3 regions of the Peribacillus sedimenti genome follow, and region 1 is predicted to be linked to each of the others. Evidence: riboswitches for the same ligand, from Rfam matches in the RefSeq annotation. Region 1 holds a riboswitch; each other region holds the start of a gene.

The links. A riboswitch is a leader RNA that binds a small molecule or an ion and turns the genes downstream of it on or off. The one in region 1 is predicted to bind thiamine pyrophosphate.
Region 2: another riboswitch for thiamine pyrophosphate. It lies ahead of thiW (energy coupling factor transporter S component ThiW); the one in region 1 lies ahead of V1500_RS16675 (3-oxoacyl-ACP reductase).
Region 3: another riboswitch for thiamine pyrophosphate. It lies ahead of thiT (energy-coupled thiamine transporter ThiT); the one in region 1 lies ahead of V1500_RS16675 (3-oxoacyl-ACP reductase).

The regions. Positions count from the first base shown of each region.
Region 1 is NZ_CP143547.1:3,378,282-3,385,580, reverse strand. Features, by position in the region: gene V1500_RS16680 (M20 family metallopeptidase) at 1-166, shown strand, start outside; gene V1500_RS16675 (3-oxoacyl-ACP reductase) at 244-1,005, opposite strand; TPP riboswitch at 1,080-1,188, opposite strand; gene V1500_RS16670 (response regulator transcription factor) at 1,477-2,151, shown strand; gene V1500_RS16665 (sensor histidine kinase) at 2,141-3,556, shown strand; gene V1500_RS16660 (hypothetical protein) at 4,108-4,305, shown strand; gene V1500_RS16655 (DUF2512 family protein) at 4,371-4,766, opposite strand; gene V1500_RS16650 (DeoR/GlpR family DNA-binding transcription regulator) at 5,045-5,797, shown strand; gene pfkB (1-phosphofructokinase) at 5,794-6,705, shown strand; gene V1500_RS16640 (fructose-specific PTS transporter subunit EIIC) at 6,720-7,299, shown strand, end outside.
Region 2 is NZ_CP143547.1:1,721,168-1,728,466, forward strand. Features, by position in the region: gene V1500_RS08480 (MFS transporter) at 1-1,191, shown strand, start outside; gene thiE (thiamine phosphate synthase) at 1,619-2,248, opposite strand; gene thiM (hydroxyethylthiazole kinase) at 2,235-3,044, opposite strand; gene thiD (bifunctional hydroxymethylpyrimidine kinase/phosphomethylpyrimidine kinase) at 3,041-3,844, opposite strand; gene thiW (energy coupling factor transporter S component ThiW) at 3,813-4,334, opposite strand; TPP riboswitch at 4,486-4,591, opposite strand; gene V1500_RS08505 (hypothetical protein) at 4,962-5,237, opposite strand; gene V1500_RS08510 (tetratricopeptide repeat protein) at 5,323-6,540, opposite strand; gene V1500_RS08515 (aspartyl-phosphate phosphatase Spo0E family protein) at 6,815-7,006, shown strand; gene V1500_RS08520 (GNAT family N-acetyltransferase) at 7,263-7,299, opposite strand, start outside.
Region 3 is NZ_CP143547.1:985,140-992,438, reverse strand. Features, by position in the region: gene V1500_RS05065 (PBP1A family penicillin-binding protein) at 1-2,440, opposite strand, end outside; gene V1500_RS05060 (hypothetical protein) at 2,697-2,867, opposite strand; gene V1500_RS05055 (universal stress protein) at 3,219-3,743, shown strand; gene V1500_RS05050 (DUF3243 domain-containing protein) at 3,793-4,137, opposite strand; gene V1500_RS05045 (helix-turn-helix transcriptional regulator) at 4,310-4,771, opposite strand; gene thiT (energy-coupled thiamine transporter ThiT) at 4,886-5,470, opposite strand; TPP riboswitch at 5,577-5,680, opposite strand; gene V1500_RS05035 (cation diffusion facilitator family transporter) at 5,823-6,701, shown strand; gene V1500_RS05030 (histidine kinase N-terminal domain-containing protein) at 7,105-7,299, shown strand, end outside.

The DNA.
Region 1 (7,299 bases):
CCATACGTACGAATTCCGTGACGCATCCATGAGCGAGCAGGGAAGAGAAGCGATGATTTTGGGAGCGAAGGCAATGGCGTTAACAGGGTATGAGGTGTTGACAAATCCTGGGCTATTAGCGCAAATAAAGGATGAGTTCAAGCGCCAAAAAACATTCAGTGTATAGGGAAAGGAAAGACCCTCGGAATATTGAGAGGGTCTTTTTTTTTACCGATTTAAGTGTGGAAATAGGATGACGTAATGTTAATCCATTACCAGCCCGCCATCCACGACCAGATTTTGTCCAGTGACGGCCCTTGCCCACTCAGATGCAAAGAAGACTATGGTATCGGCGACCTCTGCTGGTTCGGTTACCTTCCTGAGAGGCGTCGAAGATTCAATGAGCTGGAATACTTCAGCAGAGGTTGCGCTGCTAGCATCAGTCGCTTTTAACAATCCTCCGGAGACCATATTGACAGTAATGCCAAATTGCCCCAATTCGTTGGCCATATTTCGGGTAAAGCCTAGGAGTGCAGCCTTGCTGGTATTGTAGTCATGATATGGAACGACAGGGTTTTGGAACAGGTTAGTACCGATATTGACCACTCGTCCGAACCCCATTTCCTTCATGTCTTCAAGTCCAGCCTGAATGGTATGTAAAGAACCTCGAACTGCGCTCTCCAGTTGGGAATGGTAATCATCCCAGGCAATGGCGGATGCATCTTTCCGAGCGATTGGATCGAAACGGAAATTGACAAGTGCATTATTGACAATGGTTGTAACGGGGTTTCCAAAGAACCGCTTAGCCTCCTCGAACATATGCTGCACCTCTTCAGGATTTCGAATATCAGCCTTTATGGCTATCGCATTTTCTCCTAATGATTGCTGAAGAGCCGCAGCCTTGTCAAAGCTTTCAAAATAGTTAATTACGACTCTTGCACCTTCCCTGGCAAACGCTTTTACAGTCTCAGCCCCCAAACCTCGGCTTCCTCCAGTTACCAACACGATTTGTTCGCTTAATTTCATCATTTATTCTCCTCCAGAATGCAAAAAAGCCAGATCCCAAAAAGGACCTGGCTTATCAGCAAAGATTAGTCTTTGTTTTAAGAAGCCTACTTTCCTACGCTGGCATGATCCAGATCAGGTCCAAAGGGTTAAAAAACAGCAGTTTTTCTCTCAGCCTATACTTAGGCACCCCTAGTAGTTTATATGTACTTTATTTCATCATAAGCACACTCTGCATAGAAGTAAAACAAAATGAACTATTATACTCAATAAAATAATAGAGCACATTGATTTAGTTGATTTTCACCTATTTTTCATTTTTCTTTACTAGAATCAATTTATCAAGATTAGTCTTTCTTTTGACACGACTATTTTTGAATGGTCCAATCGCCTTTAATTTTATTCTGTTCTTAGCTTTACGCTATACTAGCAATACTAGCAATACAAATGCTTTTGGATTTTAATGAAATATAGTGAAAAGGAGTTATCCCAATGAATGTTCTTTTGGCAGAGGATGATGTAAAACTTGGCGAATTGATCGTTTATATGCTGAAGAAAAAAGCAGGTATAAACGCTGAATGGGTAAAGGAGGGGGAAGATGCTTATTATTACGCTGTCTCCAGCTACCACGATGTATTGATCCTTGACTGGATGATGCCAAACGGAGATGGAATTGATGTTTGCCGGCGGCTAAGGAAAGAGGGATATGCTGGTGCTATTCTCATGCTGACGGCAAAGGATGCTGTGGAAGACCGGATTGCGGGGCTGGATTCAGGGGCGGATGATTATTTAGTAAAACCCTTTGAAATAGATGAATTGCTTGCTCGTCTGAGGGCACTTTCCCGCAGGAATTATGCCCCGATTCTGGAGGAGGAAACTCAATTTCATGACATTGTTTTAAACAGGTCAAGCCAGGTTTTAAGGCGGGCACAACAAGCAGTCCAGCTTAGCCCCCGTGAATTTCAGCTATTGGATTTACTTGTCCAGAATAAAGGTCAGGTACTTACCAGAGAAGTCATCATGGATCGGATTTGGGGATATGATTCCGATGTATCGATGAAAACCATAGATGCACATGTGAAACTGCTTCGAAAAAAACTGGATAGTGTGGGGAAATATGACATGCTTCATAGTATACGAGGGGTAGGGTATAAAATTGAAAATTGACTTCCGTTCTTTTTTCCACGAATTGCGCAAACGGGGAAAAGAGGACGTTTTTAGCGATACACAGAGGCGCTTGACCTTTTCATACAGCGGACTTCTTATGTTGTTTCTCGTCCTATTTGTTTTTATTGTATTTTTTCTATTATATTTCATTATTTTGAAGGATCAGGAACGGGAAATAAAGTCATTGGCAGGTCAGGAAGCGAATATTATCCAAGAATTTATCGATGAAAACTCTCCCAGGGGATTGCGGAATAGAGGTAATCAGGAAGTCGTATTATTGGGGGTCGACCAATTCTTCTATTATGTGGTCAATCCTGATGGAGAGTTGGTAATGGGGGATGAAGAATTCCCTGAATTACAGCAGGATGTATTGAGACTTTTGGAAGGCTGGAATCCTGAAGGCCATGACGACATCCGACAGGTTCGACTGGACGCACATTTTTCCCATAGCCGCCCAAACGGCAGGGACATGCAGCACGAAGAAAGAATTCAATCCAATCGCCAGAAAGATTTTCGTCTAATGCTGGCAGGACAGCCGATTTATTATAAAGGCCAATTCGTCGGAACCATATATGTGGGGAAGGATATTTCATTTGCCTATCAGTTATTTAAGTGGCTGTTGATTATTCTTGTTTCCATTGTCGTCCTTTTTTCAGGTGTGGCATTATTCCTTAGCTATGTCATGTCAAAGAAGGCGATGGAGCCAATATCCAGGGCATTTGACCGCCAGAGGGAATTTGTCGCTGATGCTTCCCATGAATTACGGACCCCGCTTAGTGTCATGCTTTCTTCCATCGATGCAATGGAAATGACGGTGGAAACACAGGAAGATGATTTTTCCCGTAAGCTTATGGCTGGCATGAAGGATGAAGTGAAACGGATGACAAGGCTGGTTGGGGATTTATTGACGCTGGCACGCTCGGATTCCAAGAATATTGAACGTGAAAACGTAACGTTCGATTTCCGTCCTCCTGCAGAAAAAGCCGTATATTCTGTAGAATCGCTGGCAGCTGCGAAAAAGATCCAACTGGATTTTCTCGCTCCAGATTCTTTAATCACAGTAGGAGATCCCGAAAAGCTATCACAGCTTTTATACATTTTATTGGACAATGCAATTAAATATACTCCTGAAAGGGGCCGCGTCAGCCTGGCCATATCCGTGGACGCCAATGAATTGGTCATTAAGGTTTCAGATAGCGGGATCGGTATCAAACCAGAAGATTATGACCGAATCTTTACCCGTTTTTACAGGGCGGACAAGGCAAGGTCACGTCAAATGGGCAGCCATGGGCTTGGGCTTTCCATTGCAAAATGGATAGTGGATATTCATAACGGAATGATCAGGGTTGACAGTCAAATCGGACAGGGTAGTACCTTTACGGTCCGAATCCCATTCTCTTTATAAGTTATGATAGGAGAACATAACAACGGGTACTCTTCTCGAAGGGATCGCCTGTCTTTTCCAATAATAAGAACATAACAATCCACACGCGAAGGGCAGGTCTTTCCCTGCTCTTTAGTTATTTAAACATTCTTTCCCTGGCATTAATCATCGCTGACGATCTGTCTTGATTAAAGCATATAAAATACTCAAATAATATTTCTGGCATGTATTCCTCAAACTCCAAAAATGCCGTCCATATTCTTATTTCTACCCCCACGCCTTGATGAAATGCTCCAAAATAATTATAGCCGATACCTGGGAGAGTTGATGAGAAGAAGGTAATATAGATATGTGAATTAGATTTTTTTCTAGGTCCCCCAAAATATTTACTCTTCTATATGAAGCCACCATTTTTCAAAACTTTTTTAAAAAAACTCCGTTGGTATTTATGTTGACTAATATATGGAATTCTACGAAAAAATTCTATTATTTTACAAATTATGAAAGGGTTTTTATGTTATGTGTCGTAATTTAATACATGAAGTTGAAGATATCTCGTAAGGGATGCGTTCATGCTTACATATTATGAGGATAAACTTAAGGCTTTAAAGGAACTCGGCGAGGTTGAAATCCCTATCCAGGATTGTGATTTGCAGTTCTTTATCGAGGATGCTTTAGAGAGTTTGAATCTTGCATATCAGAAGCTGATCCCTTCAAGAAACAGAAAAGGCACTTCAAAGGTTATGATAATAAAGATCACAGCCTGTTGATTGCTACGGAAAAACCATCTCGACAGGAGATGGTTTTTTTCGTTTATCTATGTTGCATATAAATTCTACGTTCTGTCTTTAATACGGTCTTCGTGAAGAATATGGTTTTCTAGGAATTTATGAAAGAACCACTCCCCAACACCAATTACAATGGCTGATAAGAAAGCCCCGAGAATGAGATTATCTCCAACTGATTGTACTGCCTCTTCAAGCATCCAAATTAACACAAATACCAGGGCTATATCGGCTAACGTTGCGGTAATGTTCCTTTTTGCCAAGTCCGAATGGTCAAAAGTACGGTGAAAAATAAGCAAGTCACCAAAAGGATACGCCACAATAGTCAAGATAACGCTTATGAAAATGCTGTCACTGAAATCAACGCCAAATATACCGGTGAGGACGATGCCTAGTACCGCAGCAATCATGATGAATTTGATAATGAGTGCCTTAACATGGTTCATCTACTTCGCTCCTTTCCCAAGATGTTATGTTTATATACCCCCAAAAGGCGTTCATTAATCTTCAATCAAGCTGCCTAGCATCAAATGTAAAGTTTCGTTTAAAGCCTGACATAGAAGGATTTTTGTGCATGCTTTACAATACAATGGGAGGATATAGTGAACGTTTGTGAACGTTTTTCTTGAAAAAGTGAAACTTTTTGATTGGTTTTGAGAGAAAATGATTGATTTTTGAAAGCGGTTTATATATTATGGAATTAAGAAATTGGAGGTGAACCTTTTTGTTAACTACGGAAAGACACCAAGTAATTATTTCGATGCTAAAGGAAAATGGAACTGTTAAACTCCAAGACTTACTCGATGAATTAGACGCTTCTGAATCAACAATAAGACGGGATTTGGTTCAGTTAGAAAATATGAAGCTCCTAAAACGGGTACATGGAGGAGCTGCTCTGTTGCAGAAGAAAGGATTTGAGCTTTCTGTCAGGGAAAAGACGAATAAACATCTGGATGAAAAACGGAGAGTCGCCGAGGCCGCAGCTTCTTTTATCCAAAAAGGCGATTGCATTTATCTTGATGCAGGTTCAACTGTCATGGAAATGATCACATACTTAAAAGGCAAGGATGTTACTGTTCTGACCAATGGAATTACACATATACCGTTATTGGCTGAGATGGGAATAAAAACGATGATAGTGGGCGGACAGATTAAAGCTTCCACGGATGCCATCATTGGCAGTGCCGCAATTGATTTCATCCAGCAATACCGGTTTGACAAATGTTTCCTTGGAATGAACGGAGTACATTTCCAGCTGGGTTACACTACACCTGATCCGGACGAGGCGCTGCTGAAGAAAACAGCACTGAAGCTGTCGACCGAGGCATTTGTCCTGGTGGACAGCACGAAACTTAATGAAGCTACTTTCGCCAAGGTTGCAGAGATAGACGAGGCCGTTATGATTACAGATGATAATGATGATTCAGGGCTGGAATTAATTATTAAAAACACAAAAGCAAAGGTAGTGACAGCATGATTTACACGGTTACCCTTAATCCTTCCATTGACTACATTGTGGAAGTAGACAATTTTCAACCAGGCCATCTAAATCGTACTAACCGTGAAGCTAAATTCCCGGGCGGAAAAGGCATAAATGTATCCAGGGTGTTAAACCGTATAGGCATTGAAAACATAGCACTGGGGTTTGTTGGCGGCTTTACTGGTTCTTTTGTCAAGAACTTTCTCAATAAAGAAAGTGTCCATACGGATTTTATTGAGGTAGCTGGTGATACCCGGATCAATATAAAATTGAAAACAGGCGATGAAACAGAAATAAATGGGCTTGGTCCTGATATTAACAAAGAGGATTATCAGGGATTAATAAAAAAGCTGGGAAAGCTTGAGACTGGTAATACTCTTGTACTAGCTGGAAGTGTTCCTGCTGCCATACCTGACGATTTTTATGAAACAGTGACAAAAACATGCAGTGAGAGGGGAGTAAAGGTAGTAGTAGACACGAGCGGTCCTGCTCTTCTTGATGTACTGAAGCATCGTCCCTTCCTCATTAAGCCAAATCACCACGAGCTTGGTGAGATTTTTGACACGCAAATAAATTCGGCAGCAGAGGCGGCAAAATATGCCGGTAAGTTACTGGAAAAGGGTGCTCAGCATGTCATCGTATCTATGGGCGGTGATGGAGCGGTTCTTTGTGCAGATGGAAAGACCTATATGTCCAATGTGCCTAAGGGAAAAGCTGTAAACACGGTAGGTGCAGGGGACTCCCTCGTAGCAGGATTTACCGGCATGTATTCCAAAACAGGAAATCTTCTGAAGTCATTTAAATACGGAATTGCAGCTGGCAGTGCAACAGCATTTTCTACAGACCTATGCCAAAAAGAAGATATTGAAAAAGTATACTCGCAAATACAGACAACAGAGATATAAAGGGGGAGAAAATATTGAAAATTACAGATTTGCTAAGATCTGATACAGTTATTCTCGATTTGACCTCATCAACAAAAGAAACCGTGATTAACGAGCTAGTGGACAAGCTGTATGAAGCTGGAAGGCTTAATGATAAGGAAGGCTACAAGGCAGCTATTTTAAAGCGGGAAGAGCAGAGTACAACCGGAATTGGTGAAGGGATTGCCATCCCGCACGCCAAAACAGCAGCAGTTAAAATTCCTGCAATCGCATTTGGACGTTCAACCAGCGGAATTGACTATGAATCTTTGGATGGACAGCCTGCCAGCCTGTTTTTCATGATTGCTGCAAGTGAGGGCGCGAACAATGCTCATTTGGAAACTCTTTCACGGTTATCCACTTTATTGATGGATGAAAAATTTCGTAAGGACCTATTGACGGCTTCCACTAAAGAAGAAGTTATTTCCTTGATTGATGCAAAGGAACAAGAAGTGGCGTCAGAAGACGAGGCGGAAGTAAGCAGCGATGATCGTTCTGCTAAAAAGGTTCTGGCAGTAACGGCTTGCCCGACTGGTATCGCTCATACTTACATGGCGGCTGATGCTTTAAAAGCGA
Region 2 (7,299 bases), 1.7 Mb from region 1:
TCAAAAACGTTGTCAGAAAGAAAGCTGCTTGGGATAGCAGGACTAGGATGGATGTTTGATGCCATGGATGTGGGCATGCTTTCGTTCATCGTTGTAGCGCTCGCTGCAGAATGGAATCTTACGTCAGAAAGTGTCGGATGGATTGGCAGTGTCAACTCCATTGGCATGGCAGCAGGAGCCCTGTTGTTTGGAGTACTGGCTGACAGGATCGGCAGAAAATCCGTTTTTATCGTTACCTTGCTTTTATTTTCCATTGGGAGCGGCTTATCGGCTGCAGTCAGTTCCTTTGCATTATTTCTAATATTGCGCTTTTTGATCGGCATGGGTCTCGGAGGGGAGCTACCTGTTGCCTCCACGCTTGTGTCCGAAAGCGTAGCAGCGGAAAAAAGGGGACGAGTCGTAGTCTTGCTGGAGAGTTTTTGGGCGGCTGGATGGATCATCGCAGCATTGATCTCCTATTTCGTAATCCCGGAATACGGCTGGAGAATCGCTTTGCTTTTGAGTGCCGTCCCAGCCTTGTATGCACTTTACCTGCGCTTAAACTTGCCTGATTCACCAAGGTTCACTAAAAAGAAAAAAACATCCGTACTAAAAAACATGCAAAAGGTTTGGGCCAAGGAGCATAGCCGAAACACTGCAATGCTATGGATTCTCTGGTTTTGTGTCGTGTTTTCCTATTATGGGATGTTCCTGTGGCTTCCAAGCGTCATGTCAATGAAGGGATTTAGCTTAATTAAAAGCTTTCAATATGTATTGATCATGACCCTTGCACAGCTCCCTGGTTATTTTACGGCAGCATGGTTTATCGAAAAGATCGGAAGAAAGTTTGTCCTGGTTACCTATTTGATAGGAACAGCGATAAGTGCCTATTTCTTCGGGTCCGCTGAAAGTCTGCCGATGCTTATTACATCAGGCATGTTCCTTTCCTTCTTCAATTTGGGAGCGTGGGGTGCGCTTTATGCATACACGCCTGAACAATATCCTGACGCTATACGCGGCACTGGTGCCGGCATGGCGGCTGCCATTGGAAGAGTGGGCGGTATCCTCGGACCTCTCCTCCTAGGTTATTTGGTCGCCAGGGACATATCGATTTCGGCAATCTTTACGATCTTTACGGTAGCTGTGCTGATCGGTGCGTTTTCCGTATTATTGCTGGGAAAAGAAACGAAGAATACCGAGCTTGCTGAATAGGGCCCTCAATTGATTATCAGGCGGCGTGCTGCGAGCTGTTAAAGAGCATAAGTACTAACGCAGGAAATAGAAGTATCCATTTGCTCATAACTTTATATTCAGACATATAGTGAGGCTGAGCAGGAAGCAGACTTCGAGCATAAAAACTGGATATCGAGCATAAATTCGTATATCGAGCATAAAAAAGGATATTTCGCGCATGACTGGCCGGATTTCGCTCATAAAACCGGATATATCGTTCATACATTCAGCAAATCCTATGCTGGAACTCTCCAAATTCAATTTTTATGGAGTATTCACAGAGTTGCTCTTGAAATTTTGATATTTTACCCTTAATTCAACCCTTTTTGAATGTAAAAACAACCCCTTTTCCTTAACGAAAAGGGGTTTGCTGCTTAAAGCAAATGCAATCTAACAATGTGAAATTCTACTTGCCTAACAGCTTTTTTAATAGGGAGGCTGCCTCTGCTGGATTTTCGGCCTGAGTGATCGCAGATACTACGGCAGCTCCTGCGATGCCGCTGTCTGAAATCGTGGCAATATTAGTTTTATTAATACCTCCGATTGCGACTACCGGAATTTTGACAACCTCGCATATCTGGTTAAGTGCACCTGGTTCCATAAGCTTGGCATCATTTTTGGTGGCTGTCGGAAAAACGGAGCCAGCTCCGATATAATCGGCACCGTCGGCTTCTGCCTGCACCGCTTCGGCGGGGATTTGCACGGATACTCCCAATAACATGCCATCCGGCAGCATCTTCCTTGCCGCTTTCGCTGGGATATCATCCTGTCCAATGTGCACACCGGCTGCGCCGACAGCAAGGGCAATGTCGATGCGGTCATTGATAATCAGCGGAATCTTGTATGAATCCAGTAATTTTTTCAGCTGAGAGGCCTTGTTATAAAAGTCTTTCCCGCTGATATGTTTTTCCCGAAGCTGGACTACCGTTACGCCGCCAGATATACTTTTTTCAACTATGGACAGAAGGCTTTCGGCCGGCATGGCATCTTCACTTACTAGATAAAGGCTATAATCGGGGGTGTTATGTAATTTCAACTAGCTTCACTCCATTTTCCCATATTTCGTCTGTCATCGTTGAAATGCAGTCCATTAGCTTCACTCTGAAGGTTCCAGCGCCAACTGGTGTCTGCATTTCACCGAATGTCATCTCACCAGCAAGGCTCATCACTGAAATGCCAGCCACAGCGGCAGCCATCATATCTTCGGCAGCACCTGCAAAGACACCAATCAATGCGGTAGCCATACAGCCGCTCCCTGTAATCTTCGTAAGGAAAGGATGGCCATTATCACAATAAATTGCAGTACTTCCGTTGCTTATAACATCGCGTGCACCGCTTATGACAGCGACACAATGGAATTGGTTCGCGACATCCATGGCGAGCCTCGTTATATCCGTATCGACATTTCCGGAATCGACCCCGCGTGTGCCGGCCGTCCCGCCGATCAAACTGTTCATTTCACTGGCGTTGCCGCGAATGATGCCGATCCTTACCTCCTGCAATAATTGTACAGCCCGCTTTGTCCGGAATGGGGTCGCACCTGCACCAACCGGGTCGAAAACAACCGGAATGCCAAGCTGATTGGCCGTTTTCCCAGCTAAAAGCATCGCTTCGAATGAAGAATCATCCAGTGTGCCAAAGTTGATCACAAGGGCGTTCGCAATCTTTACCATATCCTCCGCTTCCTCGGGACTGGATGCCATGACGGGAGACCCTCCGATTGCCAGTGTCACGTTCGCACAATCATTAATCGTAACGGTGTTCGTTATTTGATGGACAAGGGGATTCCTCTGCTGAACCGTACTAAACAATTTTTTTATATCCTCGATCATAATGATTCACCCTCTTTGTTTTGAAATTGATAAAAATGATGGACCGGGCCATGCCCGTTTCCGATAGAGAAACTTTCCCGGATTGCGTTAGTGATATATTCCTTTGCTGACTCAATGGATTCAATATAAGACAAGCCTTTTGCAAGACCGGCAGCAATGGCCGCTGAGAGAGTACAGCCGGTTCCATGGGTGTTTTTGGTCACGATCCGTTCCGTACGGAGCCAGGTGAAGGTTTCGCCGTCATAGAATAAATCATTGGGATTACCTGCCAAATGCCCCCCTTTAAGCAGCACACTTTTCGCGCCAAGGGAGTGGATAGTCATGCACGCCTTATACAAGTCCTGCTTGGATTGAAGCACTGTGCCAACCAGGACCTCCGCTTCCGGAATATTGGGGGTGATCACGGTGGCAAGCGGAACCAGCCTGCTTTTCAAAGCTTCCACTGCGTCTTCCTGAAGCAGATGGTGGCCGCTTTTCGAAATCATCACAGGGTCTAAAACAATATGTTTGGGCTTGTATTTTGCCAGTGTTTCAGCAACAGTGTTTACGATTTCTGCCGTACTGAGCATTCCGATTTTGACAGCATCCACCTGGATGTCATCAAAGACCGCCTCAATCTGGTCGCGGATCATGGAAGTGTCGATATTTTGGACAGAACGGACTTCGACGGTGTTTTGGGCGGTTACCGCTGTAATTACCGACATTCCAAAGACACCGTTCGCTGAAAATGACTTTAAATCGGCCTGGATGCCTGCTCCGCCTCCAGAATCAGAGCCTGCGATTGTTAATGCTTTTTTCATAAATGAATCCCTCCAAATAACGGTTTTTTAAGAAGATTTTTAAAATCATGAATGCCATGGCCGCTCCTGTAAATGAACTAAAGATGAAAGCGGGAATAAAACCGAATAGAGTTACTTTTTGCCCCAAAAACAGGACAGCGATCGGGTAGCAGGCGATGGCACCGATTATGCCTGTGCCGATTATTTCACCAACAGCTGCCAAGCCAATGCTCCTCGTCTGCCTATAAAGAATGGCGGCGGCAAAAGCACCGATCATGCTTCCCGGAAAAGCGAATACTGAACCGGTGCCAGCCATATTCCTTAAAACTGATACGATAAAAGCCTGGGCAACTGCATAAAACGGGCCGAGCATGACTGAAGCCAAAACATTGGCTAAGTGCTGGAGCGGAAAAATCTTTACAAATCCAGCCGGAATATACACAAATGAAGAAGTCAATGCTGTTGCTGCTGTAATCATTGCCGTCAAAGTAAGCTTTAGGATCTGGACCATTCAGAGTTCCTCCTTAAACGTTTTAATGCATGGCTTAAGCAGACACTTCCCGGGCAGGGGAGCAAGCAGTTGCAATTAAGTATGCAGCCGAAGGAAAAGCAAAAAGCCCCGCTTCGGTGAAAGAAGCGGGGCATAAGGTTCTAAAATGAATGAACGAAATGCTTCACTTCCCTCCGCCGGCATGATCCGGTTCAGGTTCAAAGGGTCTAGAACATTCGTTCAATCTCAGCCTTTTACAGACTCCCCCAGTGACTGCTGGTTATTTAATTATTGTTATCATATCACAGGGCTGGCAAAAAACAACCTCTCTAGGTTTGAATTCTAAACGCACCACGCCATAATGACCGGATCAATTTTACAAGCATTTTGCAACTTTTTCGTGACAGAATCGTTTAATAAAAAAACATGACAAAAAGGGGGAGGACGAAGTGAAAGAGGCATACTGGTATTTTTTGTCAGCTTTTATCATGTATATTTTAAGTTTTATTTGCGGGTTCACAATTGGCCTGTACATATTTTTTGCCGTTATTTTATCCATTCTCCTTGGAATCTCAAAACTTGTCGGCCACCATGGCGTCCGGGGGCCAGCGGCGGCTGCCTTTTCGCTGTGGCTAGTGTCCGTAAAATTCATTGATGATTATTATTTGTTTTTCCCCATAGCTGTTTTTCTTTAGCAAGATAGAAAAACATAAACGGAATTTTTTTCATAGCGTCACCATAAAAAGAACGGCCATAAAGCCGTCCATTAACTCTTGTATTGTTTTGATATCTTTTGTTTTTCCAGTTTGAAAGGTAAACACCATGAATGTTTTTCGGATTGAGGTCGCAATCCTTTCGGGCATCACACTGGAGGATAAATTGGACGGGAAGTGGTATGGTCAATGCTCGAACCATTGCCGGCAAAGTCGGCTGTACCTCCTGCTGAAATGGCAAAAACGGCCAAAGATAAAATCAACAAGAATTTCTTCATAAAATCTGCCCCTTTTCATTAAGATATATATTTTATTGCATCTTCAAACCTTCTAGTCTTCTGGAGGTGCATGGCTAGCAGATAAGAGAAGGTATGAAGCTCTTGCCGGTATTCACTTGAGGATTTCAGGACAGGCAGGAGCTTATTCTCAAGGTAGTCATATCCTTTAGTTTCCTCACCATTTATAAGGCTGAGATAAAAGGTGGAAATCATCCTGTATATTTGGTTCCCTGTTTCCTTCGAGGCCTCCATAAGCTTGTTGAAGGCAACTCTTGCATTTGCATGATCTTCGCTAGTGTAATAGGTTTCCGCCAAAGAGTGCAGGCTCACAAGGGAGTGGAAGCTATCCTGTTCCTGATATTCGAGGCTTTTCTTAAAATAATCTATAGCATCATCCAAGAGTTCCATTTTTCTTTTCAGATAGCCGATGTTATGGAAAACCTGCTGCATTAATTCCGAATCTCCCAAAATCTCCGCATTCCTTTTAAGATGTTTATAGCATTCCAGGGCTTCTGGATAAATCTCGGAATGGGTATAATTGATGCCGAGCACCATAAGAGTATGCAGGATTCTCTTAATATTATATTGGTTGGTGTAAAGTCCGAGAGCCTTCCTTCCGTAGTGCACAGCATGTCCCGGCTGTTCCATTTGGCCTTTTACAAGAGCCAGATGATAATATACTTCAGCTCCGAGAAATAGCTCGTCGGGCTGCTGGTGCACGATGCGGACCAGGATTTCATCGGCCTGTGAGTACTTTTTTTGTAATATTAAATATATGGAACTGTAGTAATAATATAAGTACCACTCGTGTTGGGAAAAATTTATCTTCTGTTTGTTAAGCCATTTTTTTTGCGTTGCGGCCTGGTCGTTCGAACGGACAAATAAGTAATAGCGAAACTTGTACAATTCGTATAAATACAGATAGTCGGAGAAGGGGATCAATTCTTTGTGATGTTTAAGTTCCTTGAATGTCTTTAATGCTTTTTCTTTCTGGTAAAAGTGGATATGCTCTATTAATTCCTGAAGCAGAAGATTGATGTGAAGGTTTTTGGATTCAATATCCTGGAGGTTGATATCAAGCTTTTTGAGAATGAGTGAAATGGTCTCTTCGTTAGCTTCCTTCCAATTATTTTCAATTTTGCTGAGATGAGGAACAGAACAAATTCCTTCACACAATTCACTTTGTGTTATATTTGCCTTTGTTCTGTAGTACTTGATGAGAGAACCTATTTTCATGACATCACCTCTATGCCATTTTTGTTTATTATAGTACTGCCTGTAAATTTTCCCAATTGGTCTAAAGGAGCATTTTTTCGAAAATAGGAATTTAGGCCCATTTTCTGTTTGCTCAATGATATGTTTAAAGCATGCTATGTGATGAAAAGTAAATATTGTTCAACGAACGGCAACCTTTGGTGATTTTTAGTAAAAAATGGGAAAATAGTCTTGTTTATTTCGATTTTTTTGTTTATTATAATAAACAAATGAACGGACAGAAAGGACTTTTGTCATGATTACCATTGCTTCCGACTTCTCAATGATAGAAGAAAAACGGCAGGAAATGATAGCTTCGGCCGAATTGCTGGGGTATACGGACCCGTTTACCATCAAATTCAGCCAGGAGCTCGATACTCTATTAAACGAAGAGCTTTTTAAGCAAGCTACCTGGTATTCAAAAAAGAAATCATACATAATCATTTAAGAACAGTTCCTGCCCTGGGACTGTTTTTTTGTAAAACCAAATTTGCTGTATAACCGGGCATGAAAAGATTTCTAATCTCTTCTGATTCCGTAACGTTCTGAAGTGTTTACTCGGACTCTTCAACGGGCAACCTCCTTGTTTTTCGATATGGATGCAATTCATGATTGTTTAACACGGGATTGCGTAACGTTCATAAATACTCATATGCACACATCAAAAAACCAGGCATGAACTACATACGCCTGGTTTCTTGCAGTCAAGACTCTATTCTTTTCCCCATAATCACTAAATCT
Region 3 (7,299 bases), 2.4 Mb from region 1:
CATCTCCGTCATCTGGTTGATCAGGATTATCGGTACCGGAGCCGCTCTCCCCGTCTCCTTCGCCATCATCCCCAGTCTGTGGGTTGTTTGGCTGGCTGGGCTCATCCGGCTCGTTTTGTTCATCATTTGGATCGTCCTGCGGCTGGTCTTTTGTACCATCATTTTGTTCGTCTTTCGGGTTTTCCTCCGCATTATCATCCGTTGGTTTTTCCTCAGGTTCGGGTTTTGGATCTGTTTCTGGCTTAGGTTTGGCCTGCTCTTTTGTATCTTCCGGCTGATCCTGCTTGCCATCCGCTTCCTGCCCAGTATCTACGGAGCCCTCATTTTCCTCCTGGCTGCCTGCAGAAGGACTATTTACGGCCGGCTGATTCTCCTCTGCAGCAGGCTGGTTATCATCACTTTCCTTTTGATTTGTATTTCCTTCCAATATCCCATTGCTCCATTTATCAATGTTCTTCTTAAGCTTTTCTTGCTGGCCTTTCCAATATTCGATTCTTTGTTCCCATTTTTCTGTCCGTTTGTGCTGTTCAATTAATGGGCCGATATCTTCCACAGCAAAGGATTCTGGATTCTGGTCTTTTAACGCCTTTTCCATAATGGCCTTAAAGATTAAGGCTGCGCCCTCACTGCTGTGTGTTGTCAAGTAATTCTTTTTGTCGGTGTTGTCATAGCCTGCCCAAACGGCCCCGACCAGTGTGGGTGTGTACCCGACAAACCATTGGTCCTTAACGCCGCTTTCCATTCCCTCGATAGGCAGCTGGGTGGAGCCTGTCTTTCCAGCAACTTCCCAACCCTCGACAGCTGCGTTCTTTCCTGTACCATATTTTACAACACCCAGAAGCATGGAATTCATTTGTTCTGTTATTTTATTTGATATGACTTTAGTCTCTTTTTCTTTCCATTCAGATACTTCTTTGCCATTAGCATCGACTATTTTGGTAATGGCATGAGATTCCATCCGTCTCCCTTTATTGGCAAAGGCTGAATATGCACCCGCCATCTGTAAAGGAGAGACTCCCTCCTGCATGCCGCCAAGAGCAATGGATAAATTCCTGTCCTCTTTTACAGTCGGTATTCCGAATTTTTCTAAAGTATCAAGACTCTTAGAAAGCCCAACCTCATTAAGAAGCCATACTGTGGGAACATTCAGCGATTTAATAGCGGCTTCATACATGGGTACTTCTCCCTGATATTCATCATTTATATTAGATGGCTCATAACCCCCAAAGGCCATTTTTTCATCCTTCAGCTCGTCTGTAATCTTGTAGCCTTCTTCCAGAGCCGGTGTGTAAACGGCCAAAGGCTTCATCGTAGAACCAGGACTTCTTTTTAATTGGGTGGCACGATTATAAGCCATAAACTGATGTTCCCCTCTGCCTCCAACCAAGGCCCTTATTCCGCCGGTCTTAGGGTCAACCAGAACTGCCCCGCTTTGAACCATTTTGTCACTCGTTCCTTTTGGAAAGTTGGAATCATCCTTATATACATCCTCCATTGCCTTCTGCATATCCCGATCCAGGCTGGTATAAATTTTGTAACCGCCAGTCAATAGCTCATCAAGGTCGAGGTTATAGACCTTAGAAGCTTCTGTCAGGACATGGTCCACATAGTATGGATACTTTCCTTTTAATGGGTCTCCTTTATTTTTCCCCTTGTTTAACGTAACCCTTTCTTCAACTGCCTCAGTATATTGATTTTCGGTGATTAATTTTTGATCCTTCATCCTCTTCAGTACTAGATTTCTTCTCTTAAGTGAATCTTCCGGGTTATTGTATGGATCCAGGGCAGTTGGTACGTTAATTATGCCAGCCAGCATCGCTGACTCTGCGATTGTAAGCTCCTTTACTTCTTTATCGAAATAGATTCTTGCTGCATTTTTAATTCCCCAAGCCCCATGGCCAAAGTAAATCTTGTTAAGATACATTTCCAAGATTTCATCTTTGGAATATTTTTTCTCTATCTCCCTTGCAAGAAAAAATTCTTCCAATTTTCGTTTGTACGTCCTGTCCGGCTCGAGAAGCGAAATCTTTATTAGCTGCTGCGTAATGGTGCTGCCGCCTTCTTCGATGCCGCCAGCCTTGACATTTTGATAAAAGGCACGCATGATCGATTTATAATCCACACCGTTATGTTTATAGAATCTTTGGTCTTCAACGGCTACCGCAGCCTCTTTTACATAGTCGGGTACCTCCTCGATAGGTATCCCCTCCATTTTATTTGCGGTAATCTTACTGGCAAGCTTGCCATCCATGTCATAAATCTCGGTGGACTTTTTAAGCTGGTCATCCAGATTGCTTATATTGGTATCCGGCTTAAAGAAATACAAAAAACCAACAGCAATCAAGGAAACCATTGAAAAGAGAATTACACCTGTTTGAATGATCCAAGCAGGCTTCAAACGGCTTACACCTTTAAGAAAGAATCTGTTAACCCCTTTCATATGAACCCCCTATTCTCATATCTAAACCCTTTTATATCTGTTAAAAACAAAAAAAGTGCATGATGTGGCCGGATTTTTACCTATATATACCCAATTACGCATTTTTCACACCTGATTGGCTTTATACGACAAAGTAAAAATCGCTTGGATTAAGAGAATAAAAGAGTATTTTGTAGAACGTGGAAGAATTGCATTGAAGAAAAATAAAAAACAACCTGATAGGTTGTTCTTTAACAAATATTTCAACTAAACAGAGTCAGCTTTCGGGAATACCTTCTTTGCCATTGTCATCATCTGTAATTTCTTTTGCCAGTGTTTCCATATACATATAAACGATTTGCTTCGTCTTGTCATCAGCACCCAAAATATTTAAATGCTTTAGACATCGTTTGATGGTAGGGTGTATCTTTGCGTCGTTTTGATGCATGTCTATCACCTCATTTTTCCATTCACTTATTAATAGAATAGCGGAATTTGCCTTTAAGCACAGTAGACTATGGACTCATTTGTAAAATTCTGTCGTAAAAATAAGTCAAAATTCCTAATTCTATCGCGAGACTATATATTATAGCTGTGTTTTTGCCGCAAATCAGCTGCAGTCTAACTGATATGGCACATGGTGCGTAGAAATGTACTTCACTTGTATGGAAATTCTCTTTCTGCATGACTAGGACTAGGCGCCAACGGGTAAAAAATTATGAAGCATAAGAATTTGATAGACAGCAGCAAACTGTAAACAGTGGAGAATTTTTTCATTTTCAGGAGGGGAGCGCTATACATGTTAGCTCATTTTAAGTATATTTTGGTTGCTTTTGATGGAAGTGAGGGTGGAAAAAAGGCGATTGAATGGGGGGTAAAGGTAAAAAAAACAGTGCCAGATGCATCCTTGACAATCGTCCATGTCTCCAACGAGAAAGTAGAACAGAAAACGGTCGGGAATGCCAGTGGTTTTGGAATTACAAATGACGCAATGTTACTCGATCCAACCCAGATTCCCTCCCTATTGGCTTCCGAACAATCAAATGCTGTTCTAAACCAAGAAACGCATACGGTTGTCAAAAACAGCAGCAGCCTGGCAGAAAGAACGGCACTTGCCATTTTGCGTGACAATCAGGTAGAGGGCAGATTTATAATACTTGAGGGAAATCCAGCCACATGCATTCCGGAATATGCGGCACATGAAGGAGCCGATTTAATCATTATCGGCAACAGCGGAAAAAGCGGCTTGAAGAAGTTGTTTCTCGGAAGTACAAGCAGTACGGTTGCCAAAGAAGCACATTGCCCTGTACTGATCGCAAAGTAATGACGAATAAACCTCATAAAAGCGGCTGCAGAAGAGTCTGCAGCCATTTTTACTGTGATTTATCTACCAGTTTGACCAGCAAGTGGGCAAGCATATGCCTTTCGCCTTCATTTCCTGATATCCATAACTCCTGGAGAAGCTTTTCTTCGCGATTCCTCGGCTCCACTTTTTCGGCTAAATAGTCCGCTACCTTTTCCCCAATCTTTGCGAGCTGTTCATTGTTTAATCCAATATTTTTGGCCAAATCCAGTCTTTTTTCAAGATAAGTCCTAAATTCTTCAAAGCTTCTTAAAATATCATCCATCTCTTGTGAAGGAATCTTATCTAATGCCTTGTCTACATTATCAGTATTTATGTGTCCATCCTTTTGGACTACATGTTCCTTTTCAGCCATAACACTCTTCTCTCCTTTTTTCTCTGACCTTTGATGAGACGAATAATTTATGAAAAACAAGCAGGTGCAATATGTTCCTCTTACAATCCTTCCACAATATGTATGAAATAAAACGGATTTTTTCAATTCTGGGATTGTAAATTATTCCAATCGCCAAAGGCTTCAACGACCCTTATCGTTTTTCGTCCTCAATCAATTCCTCAAATCTGGCTTTAGCCTCATTTTCTTCGAAGGTACTGTATATACGGTAGTTGTCCTCATCAAGTATCCGAAAATGATGGCTAATCATATTTTGCTGCAGGATATAGCTCTGATCCCGCGCAATCACTTTCCACCAGACCTTTCCGCCAAGGGTTTTCTCCTTCCGGTAGTTTAGCCCGTCTCTTGCAATCGTCTCGGCTACTTCAAGCGGGTCTCCTCCCAATGCCGACTGCAGGACCTCACTCTCCCGAAAAAGGGCACATACAGCTACTATCACCGTCCATCCGGCAGTTGACCGGCCCTTTTCAATTTGTACCAGTGTTTTCTTAGAAACCCCGAGAACTTCCGCCATTTTGTCTTGGGTATAGTCCATTTCTACTCTTACCAATTTTATTTTATCCGTGATAATGCTTATAACAGTCTGTTTATCCATGTTCCGCCTCTGTCATTTTTAGTGTAATTTTACACTGAAAATGACCAGGGATTCAAGGCGGCGGATTTTGGATACAAATCAAAAAACCGGCCCACAAGGAACCGGTTATAATGCTTATGACTGATATGATTTTCTTAGTAGAACTTTTGCTGCAGCAGAATATAACATAACGACTACTATTGCCGAAAGTATGAAGCTCGCAAGCATATAAGTGCCGTTGTAGATTAACGAATAGAGTGCTACAGGCTGTCCCTCTGGAGCATAAGAACCCCAGAAGATTATTCCCGCGGCAAAATGGCATAAGAAACGCAGAAAACTTCCGATGAAAATGCCAAGAACAGCATAGGTGTACGCTTTTGTTCTTTTTCCAACTTCAAGGTTGCCATTCACAGAGTTCGTAAACAAGCCTGCCGCTCCTACGAGTGTAAATGCAAGGAAGTATTCAAGAAAACCCTGGGCTGGATGGACAACCTGAGCGTAAGTAAGGACCATTTGGAGCATTCCCAAAAGAAATCCCGTCAACAGGCCCCCTTTCAAACCCCAGCGATAAGCCATCAGGAATACGGGAACCATTGCAATGGAAACGGACCCCCCTTGCGGCCAAATCCTTGAAAAAACGACTCCTGATACCCAATCGAGCAGCAACGCCAGCGCTGCAAAAACCGCAACTTCTACCATAAATAAAGTTTTATTTTTCATGATTTCCTCCTTCTCCATTCAAGAGAAGCATTCTGGAGCACTCCCGGCATAGCTTTTATCAACAAAAAAAGCAATACCAGGGCGGTAATGGACAGTCCCAGTATTGCTTGATCCAAAACCACATCCCTACGCTAGCATTAACTAACAGGTTCTTAGGGTCAGAACTCACTCGCTCACTCTCAGCCTTTTTTGGCTCCCCTTGTGGACGTATTATTTTTTTATCCTCGGTAAAAATATACTACTAGTTTGTTATAAGTTCAAGACTTATTTCCGGCTTTTGATCCAGATGAAAAGCAAAGCAAAAGTGTCCCCTGTTCCCGCTTTTATTCAAATACAGCATGGAGGTAACGGAATGAATCATGATACCAAACAGGCGTCTGCTGAAAAAGGAGCCTATATAAGCATTGCTGCATATATTTTTCTCTCAGCCCTAAAATTAACAGTCGGACATATTGGCGATTCCAGAGCGTTATGGGCTGACGGATTAAATAATACTACTGATATTATCGCTTCCCTGGCAGTACTAATAGGATTAAGAATATCCAGGCGTCCTCCCGATGAAAATCATGCTTATGGTCATCAAAGGGCTGAAACGATCGCATCCCTTGTGGCGGCGCTTATCATGATAACTGTAGGAATCCAGGTAATATATAATGGATTCCAGGCCATCTTTAACCATTCACAGGGAAAACCGGACATGGCTGCTGCATATACCGCTTTATTCTCTGCCATTTTCATGTATGCCATATACCGCTATAATGTAAATTTGAGTAAAAAAACGAACAGCGCATCAATCAATGCAGTGGCACAGGATAATAAGGCAGATGCCCTTGTAAGTGCAGGGGCGTTTATAGGGATCGTTGGCAGTAGATTTGGCGTAGGATGGCTTGATTCTGCAGCAGCTGTCATTGTCGGTGTCATTATCTGCAAAACAGCCTGGGAAATTTTCCGTGAAGCCTCACATACACTGATAGATGGGTTCGATGAGCCGACACTAAGGGATATACATCAAACAATAGATTCAGTTCCAGGAGTAAAAGAAACCTCGAATGTAAGAGGCAGAATGCATGGCAATGAAATTCTTCTTGAAGCAACGATATTTGTAGAACCTCTTTTAAATGTGGTGGAAAGCCATAGGATTACTGAGGAAGTTGAGGATAAACTGCGAAGGATTCACAGAGTCACCTATGCAATCATTCATATCGAACCTTTTGCTGATACAAAGATCTAACTTGTATCCTATATCCTGATAGGAAATTAGCACGAGATTTCAGGACGGCGGCTGTTCATGGACAGCCGCTTTTCCTTTTTCCCACTTTTTTCCCGGTCTTTTTTACACTTTTTCTGATTTTAATGGAGGATTTTAACTACAATGCATCGAAAGAATTACAGAATGATGTTATTTATTACCATATCAATGTAGTTCAATGAACGGATATCCCGTTTTCCAATAGAAAATACCATACCATTCTTCCAAAAACATATAGGGATTGCAGTAAAAAACATCGCGAATTTCTATCTCAAAAAATACTATATTGTTTACAAACGTTTTGAACTGTATTTATCGGCTGACTTCTAAATAATCTACATATTTTCATTATAGTTTTGACTATTTTCTGTCTATGGAGGATTATATGGAATACACAATAGAAGAAATTGTTCAATACCTGCAGGAGGAAAAGGATCATATATTAACTGAATGGTACTCTAAACATTCAATTTTTGAAAAGGAAGGGCAGGACATAAATTTCCGGCAAAATAGTGAAGCTCTTTACGAAATCATCATTAACTCCTTATATCATTCGGGCCGTTCAAACATAGATTCAATC